4 regions of the Bowmanella yangjiangensis genome follow, and region 3 is predicted to be linked to each of the others. Evidence: predicted binding sites of a transcription regulator. Region 3 holds the regulator's gene; each other region holds the start of a gene.

Region 1 (4,215 bases), 320 kb from region 3:
GCTTTGTTGTTTTCACGAAGGAATTGAATAGCCCCCATGTCATTGGCCTCAATAAGAATCTCGCCATTGTCACAATAGCTTTTCAGGGTGGTTACCTCTGAGGGGGCTTCCAGCAGCGCCATGGTAGACAGCACCACTTGTTTACCGCTACCGGCCAAGGTTTTTGCCAATGCCAGCCAGTCGCGGGTGCGCAGCTCCCGACGTTTGGAGCAAACGGTTTCACCCAGATAGAGAATATCGGCACTACTGCTAAGCGCCGCCTGATAAAAGGCTTCCACATCGGCCTTAGGCCAGAAATAAAGAATAGGTCCCAGTGCGTATTGCATAATTTACTGCCATTTTCTGTGATAAGCGCCGAGTGACGTCTGACTGCCTTCGGACAGTCCCTGCAATTGCTGCTGCCAGGCTGCGGACACCTGATATTGCTGTGGGTCAAGCAGACAGCGGTCAATGGCTTGTCGCCATACAGACGTTACCTGCTGCACATAAGCCGGGCTGCGCTGACGGCCTTCAATTTTAACCGCCTTGATCCCGCAATTAACCAGCTCGGGCAACAAGTCGAGGGTGTTAAGACTAGTGGGCTCTTCCAGGGCATGATAGGTCTGGCCATCCACGTCAAAACGTCCTTTACATAGCGTGGGGTAACCGGCTTTTTCCTGCTTGCCGTAGCGGTCAATCAGCACCCCGTTTAGGCGCGACTCCAACCCTTGCGAGGTTTCCTGCCAACGCACATGGGCCGCGGGCGAGCAGGCCCCGGCGGTGTTAGGCGATTCTCCCGTCATATAGGACGACAGATAACAGCGCCCCTCGGCCATAATGCACAAGCTGCCAAAGGCAAACACCTCCAGTTCAACCGAGCATTGACGCGCCAACTGTTTAACCTGATGAATAGACAGCACCCTTGGCAATACCACCCGGCGCACATTAAATTGTTGCTGATAGAAAGTAATGGCCGCGGTGTTGGTGGCTGACGCTTGCACAGATAAATGCAACTCCACATCAGGATACTGTTGGCTGATGTAAGATAAGACCGCAAGATCGGCGACGATAAGTACATCTGCGCCATTTTTCACTGCCATATCTACAGCATAACGCCATCTTTCCCAGCCATCCGGATGCGCAAAGGTGTTGATAGCAATATGCAGCTTACGCTGATGATGATGCAAAAAATCGGCGGCCTGTCCGACCTTATCATCGGTGAAGTTTAACCCGGCAAAATGCCTGGCATTGGTATCATCCTTTAAACCCAGATATACCGCATCCGCCCCTTGCTCGACGGCACGTTTCAGGGCCGGCATGCTGCCGGCGGGACAAAGCAATTCCATAAATACTCCAAAATGGCCAGAGCTTGCAGCCTTTGTGCTCGCAAACTTCATCTAACTGACCAGGTTGTAACCGCCATTTGACCGGGGCCGAGTGTACGACCCCGCACTTTTAATGCTATCCACCATTGGGAGTACCCATTCTGCCCAGCGTCATTCTGCACATCTTTGATGTAGATTAATTTTTACTGCCCAAGGCGGCGTAGTCTTAAGGCTCAGAATAACCACGGAAAACACCATGCATGCATTACTACGCCAATATGGCACGACGTTACTAAAACCGGGCTTACAGCTATTCGGGCTGACCCCCGTAGCGCTGCAACGAGCAATCACCGAGCGCTTGTTCACGCAAGTGCTAAAGCCGCTGCTGATAGAGGGTGAATTGGACTTTATGGCCTCGGCCTGTGTAGAAGTGCATATCACCGATATCAACCAACGTTGGTATTTTCAAGTTGTTCAACAACAGATTCAGGTACACAGGCATGGGCCGGCACAGGTATGTTTCAGTGGCGATCTAGAAAGCCTGCTGCTCATGGCCAGTCAAGCGGTGGATCCCGATACCCTGTTTTTTCAACGCAAGCTGTCCATCAGTGGCGACACCGAATTGGGTCTGGCCCTTAAAAATCTGCTCGACAGCCTGGAGCTGACCCAATTGCCGGTCTATGTACGTACCCCTCTGGCCCATTACGCCAGTGCTTATCAATCTTTGCGCTGAGGTATTTATGTCAAAAATCATCACCCAACTGTTCAATACCAATTTGCAAGGGCTGGAGCTGTTGTTTATTGCCTATCGACGCTTGAAAAAGGACGATCCGGTGATGTCCAGACAACTGTTCGATAAGTTCAAAACCGGGCTGGAATTACATATACGTCATGAAGAGCAGCGCTTGCTTCCCGAGCTGGCATTGGCATCTGCCGCGCCTGAGTTAATCAGCAAGGCACAACAGGAACACCAGCAGTTGCGTCAGCAGTTAGAGTGGATTGAGAACCTGCTGGACAAGCGCATTGATAGTTTGGAGGACGACCGCACCTTGGAGCTGATGCTGGTTGACCATATTGAAAATGATGAATTTGAGCTCTACCCCACTTGCGACAAAATGCTCAATACCGATGCCGTGACGCGTGTGCTAATGGAGCTTTATCCATGATGGAAGATCGCGCACACCTGGTGTTGTGGTGTGAGGTCAATATGCCCATAGGGATCCCTGAGATCGACTACCAGCATCGCCAGTTGCTGGATACTATCAATCTGCTGCACGCCGCCATCCGGCAAAATTGGCCGAATCCTAGCGTATTGCCGCTGGCGACCAACCTGCTGGAGCAAACGCAGCGCCATTTTCTGACCGAGACGCCCTATCTGCAAAAACTCTGCGACCAACAACAAAGGCTGCATCAGCTTAACCACAAGCATTTCTTGCAAGCCATGCAAGCATTTATCGATCGCTTGGGGTCAGATATTCATATGTCCGCGCTGTCGGTTAATGAACAATTGGCTTCGTTGGCAGAGTGGTACAGCTCCCATATTCTTAATTCAGACCGGGAGCTGCAGCTGGCCTGATCCCTCAGGCCGATTGGCGATGATAGTGGCGCAGCTCATGCTCATGCCGGCGCCCCTGACTAAACGCCGACACACGCTTTAGGTAACCTATCACCCGGGTACCGTGATCAACATCTGTGGTACCGCACGCACTGCAATGTTGCAAGGTACGCTTATCAATATGCTCACAAGCGTTGCATATGGTAATACGCACGTTGATACAGAAGTAATTACAACCGGTTTGGGCCGCAATATTGTAAAGTTTAAGGAAGTTTTCCTCCGTTAAGCGCTCTTCCAGATTCAGATGCAGCGCCGAGCCACCATCCAGATAACGGGTCATCTGCTCACCGTGCAGCACAAACTTATCCAAATGGTTGATACGCTCGTCTTCCACCGCATAGAAATAGCTGTTGTAGCAATCACGGGGCACAAAATAGCCGTCTTTTCGGTCCCATTTGGCATTTTTAATGCCCAGATTCTCAGCCGGCACAAACTCGGTATTAAACAAATAACCCCAGGTCTCACGAGCCTGGCGGTTTGCCTCGTATATCACCCGTAACTGGCTGTCGACAAATGCCTGATAATCAGGGTTTATACCAGCCTCTATACCTAAAAACTCGGCGGCTTCCACCATGCCGTTGATACCTATAGTCAAAAACTGTTTATCCAAGCTGATAAAACCCGCATCGTAGACGCTCAGCAAGCCATCCTGATGATACTCTTCCATTAATTGACGATAGGCCACTTGGTATTTATGCAGCTTTTCAACTTCCTGAGCCAAATCCCGACCGTCCTGAATAAGACGGTTCATATTCAGGGTGATCACATTGATTGAGCCTGTGGCCACCCCTCCGGCCCCCAAACTATAAGAAAAGGTATGGTCGGTTATTTCATTGCGTAACCGGCAGCAGGAGGCCAACGAGTCGGCACTTTGTGACTGGTAAATAAAGAATGAACCGCCTTCACTCATATTCCGGGCACAGCAGCGGGCAAATGTTTCATCCTTGACCTTGCCTTTTTCCGTCAGCATGGCGGCCGTCACCACCGGAAAAGTCAAAATAGCCTTACTGCGCTCAGCATTAAACCAATCGAGGAAAAAGCCTTGCAAGGCATTGACCGATGTCCAGCTGGGTGCGGTCATATCCGGAAACACAAAATGACCGAACATGGCCTCAAAATAATGGCGATCGTACAAAGATATGTTCCAGAAAACACTCTGATAGCCCCTGGCTGCCGCTGGCTGGTTCAGGGCATAGACCACATGTTGTAGGTGGTTTTCAATGGCTTTGCTGTGTGTGCTCAGATAGTTTTCGCCGTAGTCGCGACGGGCAAAGTAGTCAAAATAAGTCAAGAATT
Region 2 (4,215 bases), on a different contig from region 3:
CTCTTCCCAGAGTCAGCTCAGTATATCGATTTGCTGCTGCAAAATAACAAGAATGGGACGGCAAGATGAAAAAACTGATATTCGGCCTCTTAGCCAGTGCAGGTATGTTGGCAGGCTGTGCATCACCGTCTAACAGCGTTGACTATGCGGCATTTGAAAATGCAGCGCCCACCTCCATTTTGGTGCTGCCACCCATTAACAACAGCCCGGAAGTCATGGCACCTTATGGCCTGCTGGCACAGATTGCCGCGCCTATTGCCGAATCAGGATACTACGTGTTCCCTGTGGCTCTGGTGTACAACACCTTTAAAGAAAACGGACTGACCGTAGCCCAGGATATTCATGCAGTTGACTATGCAACACTAAAAAGTGTTTTTGGTGCTGATACTGCTCTTTACGTCACCATAGAAGAGTACGGCACCTCTTACGTGGTGCTGTCCAGTGATACCGTTGTCAGCGCGTCGGCGATATTGGTGGACTTATCAACCGGAGAGAGGTTATGGACTGGCTCGGCCAGGGCCTCCAGTGCCGAGCAGCGCAGCAGCGACGATCAAAGTTTGGCCGGCATGCTAATTGAGGCGGCGGTAAACCAGATAGTGGAAACCCTAACAGATAAAGGCTTTGAAATTGCAGGTATCGCGGCGAACCGAATGCTGTCATCCGAGAGCTACAATGGCTTGCTATATGGCCCACGTTCTCCCAAATACGGTCAGCCCGTGGTAAGCCAGCGCAAGCAATGATAGGGCATCGCTAAACCTGGACGGAGCGCTTCTCCGCCCAGGTTAAATCGGCTTTGTATGCTTAGCGCATGGTGACAAACTCTTCCGCACTGGTAGGGTGAATAGCCACACAGGCGTCAAAATCGGCCTTGGTGGCGCCCATTTTGATGGCCACCGCAAAACCCTGCAGAATTTCATCCATGCCCAGACCGATACCATGCAAGCCCACTACTTTCTCCTCTGGGCCCGCACAAATCAGTTTCATACGGGTGACCTGCCGGTGGCGGGTAACGGCGGTATACATAGCCCCAAAACCGGAGGTGTAAACCTTGATATTGTCACGGCCAAATTGCGCTTCGGCCTCAGGCTCGGTTAAACCAATAGTACCGATAGTGGGATGGCTGAATACCACGGTAGGCACCAGATCGTAATCCATATGGGCCTGTGTCTGGCCATTGAACAAGCGCTCAGACAACAAACGCCCGGCCTTAACCGCAACAGGAGTAAGCTCGATACGACCGGTATTATCACCTACCGCATAAATACCCGCAGTGCTGGTGTTTTGGAACTTATCCACCTGGATATAGCCCTGCTGGTTAACCTCTACACCGGCCTTGTCCAAGTTCAACTTATCTGTTGCAGGCTCTCTGCCAATGGCCCAAATCAAACAGTCTACCTGCAGACTCTGACCATTTCTAAATGTTACGTCTAAAGCGCCATCACCACGCTTGTCCACCCGCTGTATTTCGCTGTGTGTATGCAAAGTCGGGCCATGCTCAGCCATCAACTCAACCAGTGTGTCGCTTAGCATAGGGTCAAAACCACGCAGCGGCTTTTCTTTGCGCACCGCCAAGTGCGTCTGGGTACCTAAGCCATGTAATACGCCGGCTAACTCAACGGCGATATAACCGGCACCAACCACCAAAGCTCGTTTGGGTTGTTGCTGTAAAGCAAAAAAACCGTTTGAGTCGATACCGTATTGAGCACCTGGTACATCCGGCCAACTTGGCCTGCCGCCTGTGGCAATCAGGATATGTTTGCCGCGGTAGTGCTCACCGTTCACCTCAACAGTATTGGCATCCACAAAACGGCCAAAGCCTTCAATACGGGTGATGCCGTTATTACCCAGCACCCTGTCATAAGAACCATGGATACGTTCAATGTAAGCCTCACGGCTATCTACCAACGTCTTCCAATTGAACTCATTCAAGGTCAGATCAAAACCATAATCTGGCGCATAGAGCTTAATAGCCTCGGCGACTTGGGCACCAAACCACATGGCTTTTTTAGGTACACAACCTACGTTCACGCAGGTACCACCTATTTTATTGGCTTCAATTAGCGCCACCTTAGCGCCATGACTGGCCGCGCGGTTGGCCGAGGCGATACCACCGCTGCCACCGCCTATACAGATATAGTCGAATTCTTGCATATGCTTTGCTCTTATCCCAGATTCAGCAATTCTGCCAAATTGCCATTCAATTGTCAGAAATGAATAGACAGGTTAAACCGGTATTTGCTTGCAAAGCAGGCTAGGATTGAGTGATAAGCGAGCAATTTGATCTTGCGCAAAAATCATGCATCTTTAGCTTGATGAACCCCTCTGGTGACCCTATTTTTTATCTGCAATCACAAACAAACTGGAGGTGTATATGAGCTTTTTCCCAAGTCTGTTCGGCCACCAGAAACCTGAGACAGTGACCTCTCTGCGCAGCCGTTTAGATAATGTATTTGACGACTTTTTTAAGGACTGGCCACAAGCCTCTGATGCTAAGTGGCTAAGGCCTGCCGTCGATATTGCTGAGACCAAAGAAGCGCTGGAAGTCAAAGTTGATTTACCTGATATGAATCGGGAAGACATTCAGCTTGAATTACATGGTGACCAACTCCTGATTCAAGGTGAAAAGCAGTTCAAAAAAGAAGATAAGGATGACAAAGGCTATCACTTGATGGAGCGAGCTTACGGTTCCTTCCGAAGAGTCATTCCATTGCCGTTTACCCTGAGTGACAGCAGTGAGGTGAAAGCCAGCTATGACAAAGGCGTGCTGACCGTGTTGTTACCAAAACCGGCAGGTGAACAAATTAACAGCAAGCGCATCGACATTAAGTAAATGTGAAAAGCGAAAAGCAGGCGCTCCTCGCGCCTGTTTTTTTATCTGGGGGCTTGAGTTCTGGTCAGCCAACCTTATCTTGTCAATATTCAATGCAAACAGGATCCTTCCATGAGCGACACGCTTCTACCGGTATTTTCAGCCATCAAACCCAGCGAAATTCAGCCACGGGTCGAACAAGCCATTGCCCATTGTAAGGCCGAGATCGAACGCTTAGTTACCCAGCCTCATTTTACTTGGGACAACTTGGTCGCGCCGCTGGATGAGGCGGACGATAAGCTGAGCCGTTACTGGTCACCGGTGTCCCATATGAATTCGGTGGTAAGCAATGATGAACTGCGCGAAGCTCATGACGCCTGTTTGCCACTTTTGTCTGATTACGGCACCTGGGTAGGTCAGCATGAAGGCCTATACCGCGCTTATAAAGCCATTCGTGAGGGCGAGGAGTATCCACAGCTAACGGATGCCCAACGCAAAGTGATTGATAACGCGCTGCGCGACTTCGAGTTATCAGGTATCGCGTTGCCCAAGGACAAACAACAACGTTTTGCCGAAATTCAAAGCCGTTTGTCTGATTTATCCAGCAAATTCAGCAATAACCTGATGGATGCCACGCTGGGTTGGACCAAACATATTCTAAACCAGGACGAGCTCGCCGGCTTACCTGAATCTGCCTTGGAAGCGGCGGCGCAGGCTGCCAAACAAAAAGATTTGCAGGGCTGGTTATTTACCCTGGATATTCCCAGCTACTTGCCTGTGATGATGTATGCTGATAACCGCGAACTGCGCGAAGAAATGTATTTGGCCTACAGCACCCGCGCTTCCGACCAGGGCCCCAATGCTGGTAAATGGGACAACAGCGCCATTATGGAAGAAACCCTGACCCTGCGTCAGGAACTCGCACAGTTGCTGGGTTTTGATACCTATGCCCAGCGCTCACTTGCCACAAAAATGGCCGAGTCCACCGAGCAGGTTATCGGCTTTTTAGACGACCTGGCCAGACGTTCTAAGCCCCAGGCACAGGCTGACCTGGCCGAATTACGCGAGTTCGCTCAGGAAGCCTATGGTATCAACCATCTGGAAGCCTGGGATCTGGCCTATTACAGCGAAAAGCTCAAAGAAGACAGATACGCCATATCCGATGAACAATTGCGCCCTTATTTCCCAGAGCACAAAGTGGTCAGCGGCTTATTTGAAGTGGTCAAACGTTTGTACGGTCTGCATATTGCCCAGCGCGATGGGGTGGACGTCTGGCATAAAGACGTGCGCTTCTTTGATATCTTCGACAAGAACAACGAACTGCGCGGCAGTTTCTATCTGGATCTGTATGCGCGGGCGCACAAGCGTGGCGGTGCCTGGATGGATGTCTGTTTAGACAGACGCTT
Region 3 (4,215 bases):
CTGCCCTGACCTTTTGGTACTGGCACGCTCAGGGTAATGTGGACGCCTTCTGGATCACAGCCTCAGTGCTGGTAGCCACCTGCCCCTGTGCATTAGGTTTGGCCACACCTTCTGCTTTAACCTGCGCGATGGCAAGACTTAACCGGCAAGGTATCTTGCTCAAGCGGGCCGATTTGCTTGAGTCTCTCACTGGGATCAATATGCTGGCTTTTGATAAAACGGGCACACTGACCGAAGGAAAATTCAGCATTCAGCAAGTGGTGAATCTGTCGACCTTGCCTGAACATCAAGTTCTTGAGATTGCCGCGGCACTAGAAAAGCATTCAGAGCATCCGTTAGCTAAAGCTTTCAATGCTTATCAGGTAGAGCCTGCCACTCAGGTCGAGATTATCGCCGGATTAGGGCTCTGCGGAGACGTCAACGGCGTACATTATCAGTTAGGCAGTTCGCACCTGATTAAACATGAGATTCCTACAGCCTTACAGGAATGCAATGTGTTATTGGCTGACAAGCAGCAAGTATTAGCGGGATTCGTGCTAACTGACCAAGTACGAAGTGATGCCCTGAACATGCTTAGTGACCTGAAAGGATATGAGCGCTGTATTATTAGTGGTGACAGTCAGCACAATGTTGAAAAGATTGCCGCACAGCTGCAGATAACCAAGATGTACAGTCAGTGTCGACCGGAACAGAAACTAAAAACGGTGAAAACCCTGCAAGAACAGGGGCACCAAGTGTTAATGGTCGGAGATGGCATCAATGACACACCGGTCTTGGCAGCCGCCCAGGTATCAGTTGCCGTTGGTGGAGCGACAGACTTAGCAAAAAATGCCGCCGATATTATATTGATCAACCCGACCCTGACGTTGCTGCCAGAATTGTTCAAAATGGCTCAGCGCACCAAGCAGAAGATTATGCAAAACATGGGGTGGGCCTTAGGATACAATGTATTGGTGCTGCCTCTTGCGGTATCTGGCTATCTGACCCCCTGGTTGGGCGTGATAGGCATGTCGCTTAGCTCAATTATCGTAGTGGCCAATTCGGTGCGACTACTCAAAGCGGAGTCATAATGGGCATTCTGTATATCCTAATTCCTCTGGCCATTGTGATTGTGACTGTGGCTATCCTGATTTTCTTTTGGGCAGTAAAAGCCGGTCAGTTTGAAGATCTGGAACGTCAGGGACACAATATTTTGTTCGACGACGACAAAGAACAGAAAAATAAGGCAAATCAGTCGCGTGACTGAACTAAATCTACTGTCAGCCTTATTGTTGGGATTGGCTGGTAGCGTTCATTGTGTCGCCATGTGCGGTGGAATTGTTGGGGCGTTAAGCTTTTCCATTCCGCCTAAAAAACGCCCGCTTCCCTACGAACTTGGCTATCACTTCGGCCGTTTATTTAGTTATACCTGCGCAGGGGCCATCACTGGTGGACTCGGGATGCTTTTTTCCCATCAAGTCGCAGGGGGCATTCATTTACTGACAACTCTCAGTGCGCTTTTTTTGTTGGCCATGGCTTTGTATATTGGGAATTGGTGGCGTGGTTTGTCATGGTTGGAAAAACAAGGTGCCCGATTATGGAAACCATTGGCGCCTTTATCTAAGCGCTTTATTCCATTTAAACACCCTGTCGCTGCTATCCCCTACGGTATGATTTGGGGCTGGCTACCCTGTGGCTTGGTATACTCTACTCTCACCTGGAGCATGGCCAGTGGCTCCTCTTTAACCGGCGCCCTGACCATGTTCACCTTTGGGCTTGGAACATTACCTGCTCTTTTAACACTTGGGCGCTTCAGTCAACACATAAGACCACTTTTGAATCATCCGCGTAGCCGGCTGGTAATTTCCATTGTTCTCGCGGCATTTGCGGCTTGGTTGCTCCTATCGCCATTGATTATCAAAGCTATAGGCTAACCCGCCGTAAATTCGAATTCGCTTTAACCAAGTGCAAAAAATGCTAAGCTAGCAGCCTGTTTGCATGTTAAGCCGTGTCTACTATGAATCAACACCGCGAATGTACTATTAGTTGTCAAAATTGCAGTATTAGTCAGCTCTGTCTGCCCTTTACCCTGAACGACAACGAACTGGATAAATTGGACAACATTATTCAGCGTAAACGCCCCTTTCAGAAGAACGAGCGTTTGTTTCAATCAGGGGACAAGCTGAATAGCTTGTATGCTGTGCGTTCCGGATCATTTAAAAGCTTTGTTTTGGCGCCTGACGGTGAAGAACAAATAACAGCCTTTCACCTGCCTGGTGACATTATCGGTTTTGATGCAATTCATCACCAAGTGCACAAGAGTTTTGCCCAAGCGTTAGAAACTTCTATGGTCTGTGAAATCCCCTTCCAAACTATGGAAGTATTGTCAGGGGATCTGCCGCGCTTGCGTCAGCAAGTGATGCGTCTGATGAGCCACGAAATTCAGGCGGATCAGGATATGTTTATGTTGCTGAATAAGCGCACTGCTAATCAGCGGTTGGCACATTTCCTCGCGCATTTGGGGGAGCGATACCATGATCGTGGTTTCTCCGGTAGTCAGTTTAGACTGAGCATGACCCGCGCTGAAATTGGCAATTATCTGGGGCTAACCGTAGAAACCATCAGCCGCCTGCTAACCAAGTTCCAGAAACAAGGCTTAATTCAGGTGGATGGAAAATTCATTACCTTGGTTGACCCTAAGCAGTTAAGAGAACACCAGGAAAATGCACAGTTGTCGGTTAACAGTTAGATAGACTGGCTTTGATCTGGCACAAAGGGTAATAAGGTTAGCTAAACTAGACTTAAGCTAGTCGGAGTAAATGCGAAGAGGCAATGATGAACTACAAAAAATTGTTGGTAGTGATTGACCCAACCACCGAGCAGCAAAAAGCCCTAAAGCGAGCTCTGCTAATTGCGGAGAAAACTGGGGCCAGCATTACGGCCTTTTTGTCTATTTACGATTTCTCGTACGAAATGACCACAATGTTATCGGTTGACGAGCGTGAAACCATGCGCCAGGCCGTGGTGGACGACAGAACCGAATGGCTGACCGAATTACTCAGTAAACAAGTCAATAATGCCGCTCTGGCGTTAGATGCCAAGGTGGTGTGGCACAACAGACCTTTCGAAAGCATTATTTATGAGACCATTGAGCATGGCTATGACCTGATAGTTAAAGGCACTCATGAGCATGGTGGTCTTAAATCGGTCATATTCACCCCAACCGACTGGCATTTGATGCGCAAAGCACCCGTACCTGTGCTTTTGGTGAAAGAACATGCCTGGCCTGAGCAAGGTCAGATTATTGCGGCGGTTAATGTGGGTACAGCAGATGAAGAGCATAGTTCGCTGAACCAGAAAGTGACCCATACCGCATTGGCTTTTGCCCGCACACTCAATGGCCAGGTCAACCTGGTTAATTCCTACCCCGGTACGCCAGTGAATATTGCCATCGAAATACCAGAGTTTGATCCGGGCAGTTTTAATGAATCGGTGCGCAATCATCACACCGAGGCGATGAAGACCTTCGCCAGCAATCATGGTATTGCGCCCCAGCACTGCTTCGTAAAAGAAGGCTTGCCTGAGGATGTGATACCCACAGTTGCTGCTGACGTAGATGCAGAATTAGTGGTTATTGGCACTGTTGGTCGTCATGGTATATCTGCAGCGTTGATAGGCAATACCGCTGAGCATGTTATCGATATGCTCGATTGTGATGTATTGGCGGTTAAACCTGACGGTTTTATCAGTCCGTTACAAAAATGAAGATAGTAAGGGCCGCCAGTTTGGCGGCTTTTTTTACCCTGATTATTCAGACCCACCGCTAAGCTATTCCCTCCTCCAGACACAGAAAATATGTAACTTGTGGTCAAGCTAGGTATAATCCCGCCCTCATTGCAGAGGTGGCCTATGACCCGATTAGACGAACTGAGCGCAAAGCAAAAATACAGCTTCAACAAACTCCAAAAACGCTTGCGGCGCTGTGCCGGAAAAGCCATTGACGATTTCAATATGATTGAAGATGGCGACAAAGTGATGGTGTGCCTGTCTGGCGGTAAAGATAGCTATGCAATGTTGGATATTTTGCGTTACTTACAAAAAGTGGCGCCCATTCATTTTGATCTGGTAGCAGTAAACCTGGATCAGAAGCAGCCAGGCTTTCCTGCGCATGTATTGCCTGAGTATCTGGACAGCCAAGGCGTTGACTACAAGATAGTCAATGAAGATACCTACAGC
Region 4 (4,215 bases), on a different contig from region 3:
ATGCTGATGAGCAGCCAGATCCGGCAGGGTAATTTCCACATCACGGTCCCCATGGCGCTGTTTTTCACCAATGACAAAGGGGTGTCCGCAACGTTCGGCGATACCAGCTACCCACTGCTCGCTTTCCGCATCCGGGCCTACCAGCAACAAATTGTCCCTGCCTTTCAGCCAGTTAGCCAAAGCTGGCGCGCCTTGTACCACTTCACTGGGCACGGTATAGATTTGATCCAGGCTGTGATAGCGGTGCAAGTGCGGGTCGACCGTGACCAGGTAGTCCATATGTTTTGACAGGGCGGCAGCAAAGATCTTGGAGGTAATCGCTTCACCGTCATGGAAGCGAATGTCCTGGCGCATATAGCTCAAATAAGGGGCGAGTAAGCCTACTGAGGCGGCGCCAAATTCTTTTAGGGTATCGAGCAGGAATATCAGCGGCAGGTATTTATCATTGGGGTGAACCAGGTCGACCAGTACCAGGACATCTTTGCCTTTTACCTCGCTGAGAATACGCAGATAAGACTCGCCGTCGGGGAACAATCTACTTTCCAGTTTGCCCTGCTCCGCACCCAATTGTTTGCACAGTGGAAGTTGCAAGGGATGTGGCGCGGGACTGAATAACACCAATGGGCGGCTCAAACTCATACGGGTTCCTCAATACAGAACATATCCTGATTATTGTGATAATACTCCATGGCGTATTCCTGTTCGCCAAGGCTGTCAGAATATAGGGTAAACAGCGGTTGATGCAATGTCAGGCGGTCGCCAACCTCGGCATGCAAACGCAGCCCCGCGGCTTTGTCGAACGGCGCGCCCGCGAGTTTGGCCAGCCGCGCCAGACGGCGATTATCAATGCGGGTCAATACACCGGTTTGCTGGCTGATTTGCAGATGTTGATAAGGTGCTTCAGGCAATGAAAACAGGCCACCTTGCGCTTCCACAATCAGCTTAAACTGCGCCCAGGCACGGCCGGATTCGAGAACATCAGTGGCTTGCAGCAAAGCTGCTTCCGGCCCGCAGTTTTGCGCTAAATCCAGCATATGGGAGGCCAGTAACAACGAGCGATGGCGCAAATCGCGCGGCGCATCAGTCTCACATTGTAAAACTGCCAGTAAGTCACGAGCCTCTTCTACCGGGCCGATGCCACGGCCAATTGGCCGACTACCGTCGGTGATCACGCAGCGCACATAAATACCGCAGGCTTCCCCAACTTGGGTGAACAGGGCTGACAGGCGGTCTGCCTGCTGGCGGGTACGTACCTTGGCGGTATCGCCGACTGGTATATCGATCACCACATGGGTGGAGCCGGCAGCGATTTTTTTTGACAGTACTGAGGCAATCAACTGCCCCTCGCCGTCCAAATCCAGCGCCCGTTCAATACGGATCAGTAAGTCATCCGCCGGGCTGAGATTGACCGCACCGCCCCAGGCCAGACAGGCGCCAGTTTGGGCGACTACGCGCTGTATATCAGCCAGTTGCAGATCAACCTTGGTTAACACTTCCATGGTATCCGCCGTGCCAGCCGGCGAGGTGATGGCTCTGGATGAGGTTTTGGGAACAGTCAGACCCGCAGCACTGGCGATGGACACCACAATAGGAGTGGTGCGATTGCCGGGAATGCCGCCAATGCAGTGTTTGTCGAAGACTTGTGATTCACCGGGCCAGCTTAAGCGCTTGCCACATCTGACCATGGCCTGGGTCAGGCTAACGATTTCATCGAGGTTTAAGCGACTGCCGGCGCAGACACTGAGAAAACTGGCTATCTCGATGTCGCTGTATCTGTGGGCGGCGATATCCTCGACGATTTCCTGCATTTCTTCATCGCTAAGGGCATGTCCAAAGACTTTCTTGCGCACCGCGCTCATGGATTGCAACAGTGGCGCATGGCCAATACACAGCTTGTCACCGTCTTTGGCGCGTAAACGTTGCACGGCGATATTAGACAAACCCACAGTACCGGGCTCAAGAACCTGCTGTTCCACTACGTTAAGAGTCGCCACCATCATATAACTGCCGTGGGTGACTAACACCCGGCTGCTGGCGGTAAAGCCTTCAGCCTTACACACGTGGCAGTCTTCCCGCATATACACCACAGGTTCCTGGTGGGTGTCTATGCCCATTTTTACCGCATTGAGGGTATGTACCGTTTCCATTATGTTTCCCTATCACTGCCACAGGGGCACGTCTGAGCTTAGCCCTGCCTGCAGGGTATTACAGTCAGCATAGAAGCTGGTTGATCCCAATCAAGGGGAATCACAGCATCCTTTTCAATGCCTGTCGGTGGAGGACAGGCGTCTTGTTCTGTGACCTGATTGGCGGCTATAGTGCCGCTGTCACTTTAATCAGTAAAGCCCTATGAAAACCTGCGCCTTTTTAAGTATGGACAACCTGGATGGCTATTTTGTTTATGATGAACTGCTGGTTGCCCCCTTGGCGGCCAAAGGCTGGCAGGTTGAAACGGTCTCCTGGCGAGATCCAAGTGTAGATTGGAGCCGTTTTAATGTGGTGGTGATCCGCAGCCCCTGGGACTACCAGCAAGCCCCCGAGGCTTTTTTAGCTTGTCTTAAACGCATTGAACAATCCGGTGCCCTGCTTGCCAATTCGTTGCCGCTGGTTAGTTGGAATATCAATAAGGGCTATTTGCGGGATGTGCAGGCCAGTGGTTTGCCTATTGTGCCGACCCTATGGCAGACGGATTTCAATCGGGATAACTGCTTGGCGGCTTTTGCGCAGTTTGGATGTCATGAGCTGATAATCAAGCCGCTGGTGAGCGCCAATGCCGATGATACCTACCGACTGGATGCGAAAGGGCTGGAAGATATGGCTGAGCTACTGGCAGCCAGATTCAAACAGCGCCCACATATGTTGCAGCCTTTTATACAAAGTGTATTGAGCGAAGGTGAGTATTCACTGTTCTTTTTTGCTCAGGACTACAGTCATTGCATACTTAAGCGCCCGGCCAGTGGCGATTTCAGAGTGCAGGAGGAACACGGTGGGCGTTTACAAGCGGTTGAACCTGAGCCAGCGCTTCTCACCCTGGCCAAACGCACCATGGCGGCCTTGCCGGATGAGCCTCTGTATGCCCGTCTCGACTTTATTCGCACACCACAGGGTTTTGCCGTGATGGAGCTGGAATTGATTGAGCCGTCGCTGTATTTCAATATGGATGCGGCATCACCAAACCGCTTTACCCAAGCTTTTGTGCGCAAATTTGGTCTGGGTACTTAATGCTGCGGTTTGATTGAAGCATGAATGGCAGCACTGATGATTTGCGCTGCCAACATCAGGATCTGCCCGTCCACATCGTCAAAGGCATCTGTGGTGGTTGAGAATACTTTGATCACGCCGACAACATCCTGCTGGTGGTTCAGCGGTACCACCAACATGGAATTGAGGCCCACTTTCTGACAGGCCTCCTTGTCTACTCTGGGATCATTCATCGCATCCTGGCAGTTCAGCAGCCGGTTTTCTTTGATACATAAACCAGACAGGCTTTTGTCTTTATGCAGGCGCATACCGAGGCGGTCTTTGGCTTTGCCGGTGGCCGCCCGATAGACCATTTCCTCACCATCCAGAATTTCTACCACTGCACCGGAGGCGAAAGTGAGTTGCTCAGCTAGGGTAGCCATTTTCTGCATAACCTCAGACAGGGAGGCTTTGCTGCCAATGATGTCTGTCTGGGCTTCAATAATGGTGAGCAACTGTTCTTTGGTCAGTGCTGACATGGACTCTGTTGACAGTGCCAACATAACAATCACCGTGATTTAGCAGCCTGTTACTTTAAAGCATAACGCAAAAATGCTCGCTGAACAGGCTGGAAATGATTACTTCAGTAAGTGCGGGTCAAACTCATGACCAAGCTTTTGCGTTTTGGTCCGGATGTAACCTTTGTTGTCATCCGTGATGCCATGATCGATAGGCGTGCGGCTGACCACCTCAATGCCTAAGTCTGTCAGCGCCTTTATCTTACGCGGGTTGTTGGTCATCAACTGAACCTTGCGGATATTCAGGTGATCCAGCATAAAACGACAAATGCGGTAATCGCGCAGGTCAGCGTCAAAACCCAGGTGTTCGTTGGCTTCCACAGTATCCATGCCATTATCTTGCAGATGATAAGCCCGGATCTTATTCAACAGGCCAATACCCCGACCTTCCTGACGTAAATACAGGATCACCCCTTTGCCATGTTCAACAATATTCTGCAGGGCTTTTTCCAACTGG

The links. Region 3 encodes FNR, which switches genes on or off when oxygen is low (the NO sensors DNR and NnrR bind a similar motif). Its sites were predicted from a motif close to TTGATCTAGATCAA; they were not measured.
Region 1: a site for FNR is predicted at 1,491-1,504, ahead of ubiT (ubiquinone anaerobic biosynthesis accessory factor UbiT). Genes of this name have one in related genera too.
Region 2: a site for FNR is predicted at 2,278-2,291, ahead of KJY73_RS11430 (Hsp20/alpha crystallin family protein). Genes of this name have one in related genera too.
Region 4: a site for FNR is predicted at 2,228-2,241, ahead of KJY73_RS10990 (thymidine phosphorylase family protein). Genes of this name have one in related genera too.

What each region holds. Positions count from the first base shown of each region.
Region 1 is NZ_JAHDJU010000001.1:1,680,677-1,684,891, reverse strand. It holds gene KJY73_RS07510 (U32 family peptidase) at 1-326, opposite strand, end outside; gene ubiU (ubiquinone anaerobic biosynthesis protein UbiU) at 330-1,325, opposite strand; gene ubiT (ubiquinone anaerobic biosynthesis accessory factor UbiT) at 1,561-2,037, shown strand; gene KJY73_RS07495 (hemerythrin domain-containing protein) at 2,045-2,470, shown strand; gene KJY73_RS07490 (bacteriohemerythrin) at 2,467-2,880, shown strand; gene nrdD (anaerobic ribonucleoside-triphosphate reductase) at 2,885-4,215, opposite strand, start outside.
Region 2 is NZ_JAHDJU010000002.1:404,197-408,411, reverse strand. It holds gene KJY73_RS11445 (DUF4810 domain-containing protein) at 1-69, shown strand, start outside; gene KJY73_RS11440 (DUF799 domain-containing protein) at 66-740, shown strand; gene gorA (glutathione-disulfide reductase) at 802-2,151, opposite strand; gene KJY73_RS11430 (Hsp20/alpha crystallin family protein) at 2,372-2,830, shown strand; gene prlC (oligopeptidase A) at 2,942-4,215, shown strand, end outside.
Region 3 is NZ_JAHDJU010000001.1:2,003,200-2,007,414, reverse strand. It holds gene KJY73_RS08945 (heavy metal translocating P-type ATPase) at 1-1,070, shown strand, start outside; gene ccoS (cbb3-type cytochrome oxidase assembly protein CcoS) at 1,070-1,246, shown strand; gene KJY73_RS08935 (sulfite exporter TauE/SafE family protein) at 1,239-1,913, shown strand; gene fnr (fumarate/nitrate reduction transcriptional regulator Fnr) at 1,997-2,728, shown strand; gene uspE (universal stress protein UspE) at 2,812-3,744, shown strand; gene ttcA (tRNA 2-thiocytidine(32) synthetase TtcA) at 3,889-4,215, shown strand, end outside.
Region 4 is NZ_JAHDJU010000002.1:322,093-326,307, forward strand. It holds gene KJY73_RS10985 (ribose-phosphate diphosphokinase) at 1-639, opposite strand, end outside; gene KJY73_RS10990 (thymidine phosphorylase family protein) at 636-2,147, opposite strand; gene KJY73_RS10995 (ATP-grasp domain-containing protein) at 2,350-3,222, shown strand; gene KJY73_RS11000 (GAF domain-containing protein) at 3,219-3,743, opposite strand; gene ribA (GTP cyclohydrolase II) at 3,819-4,215, opposite strand, start outside.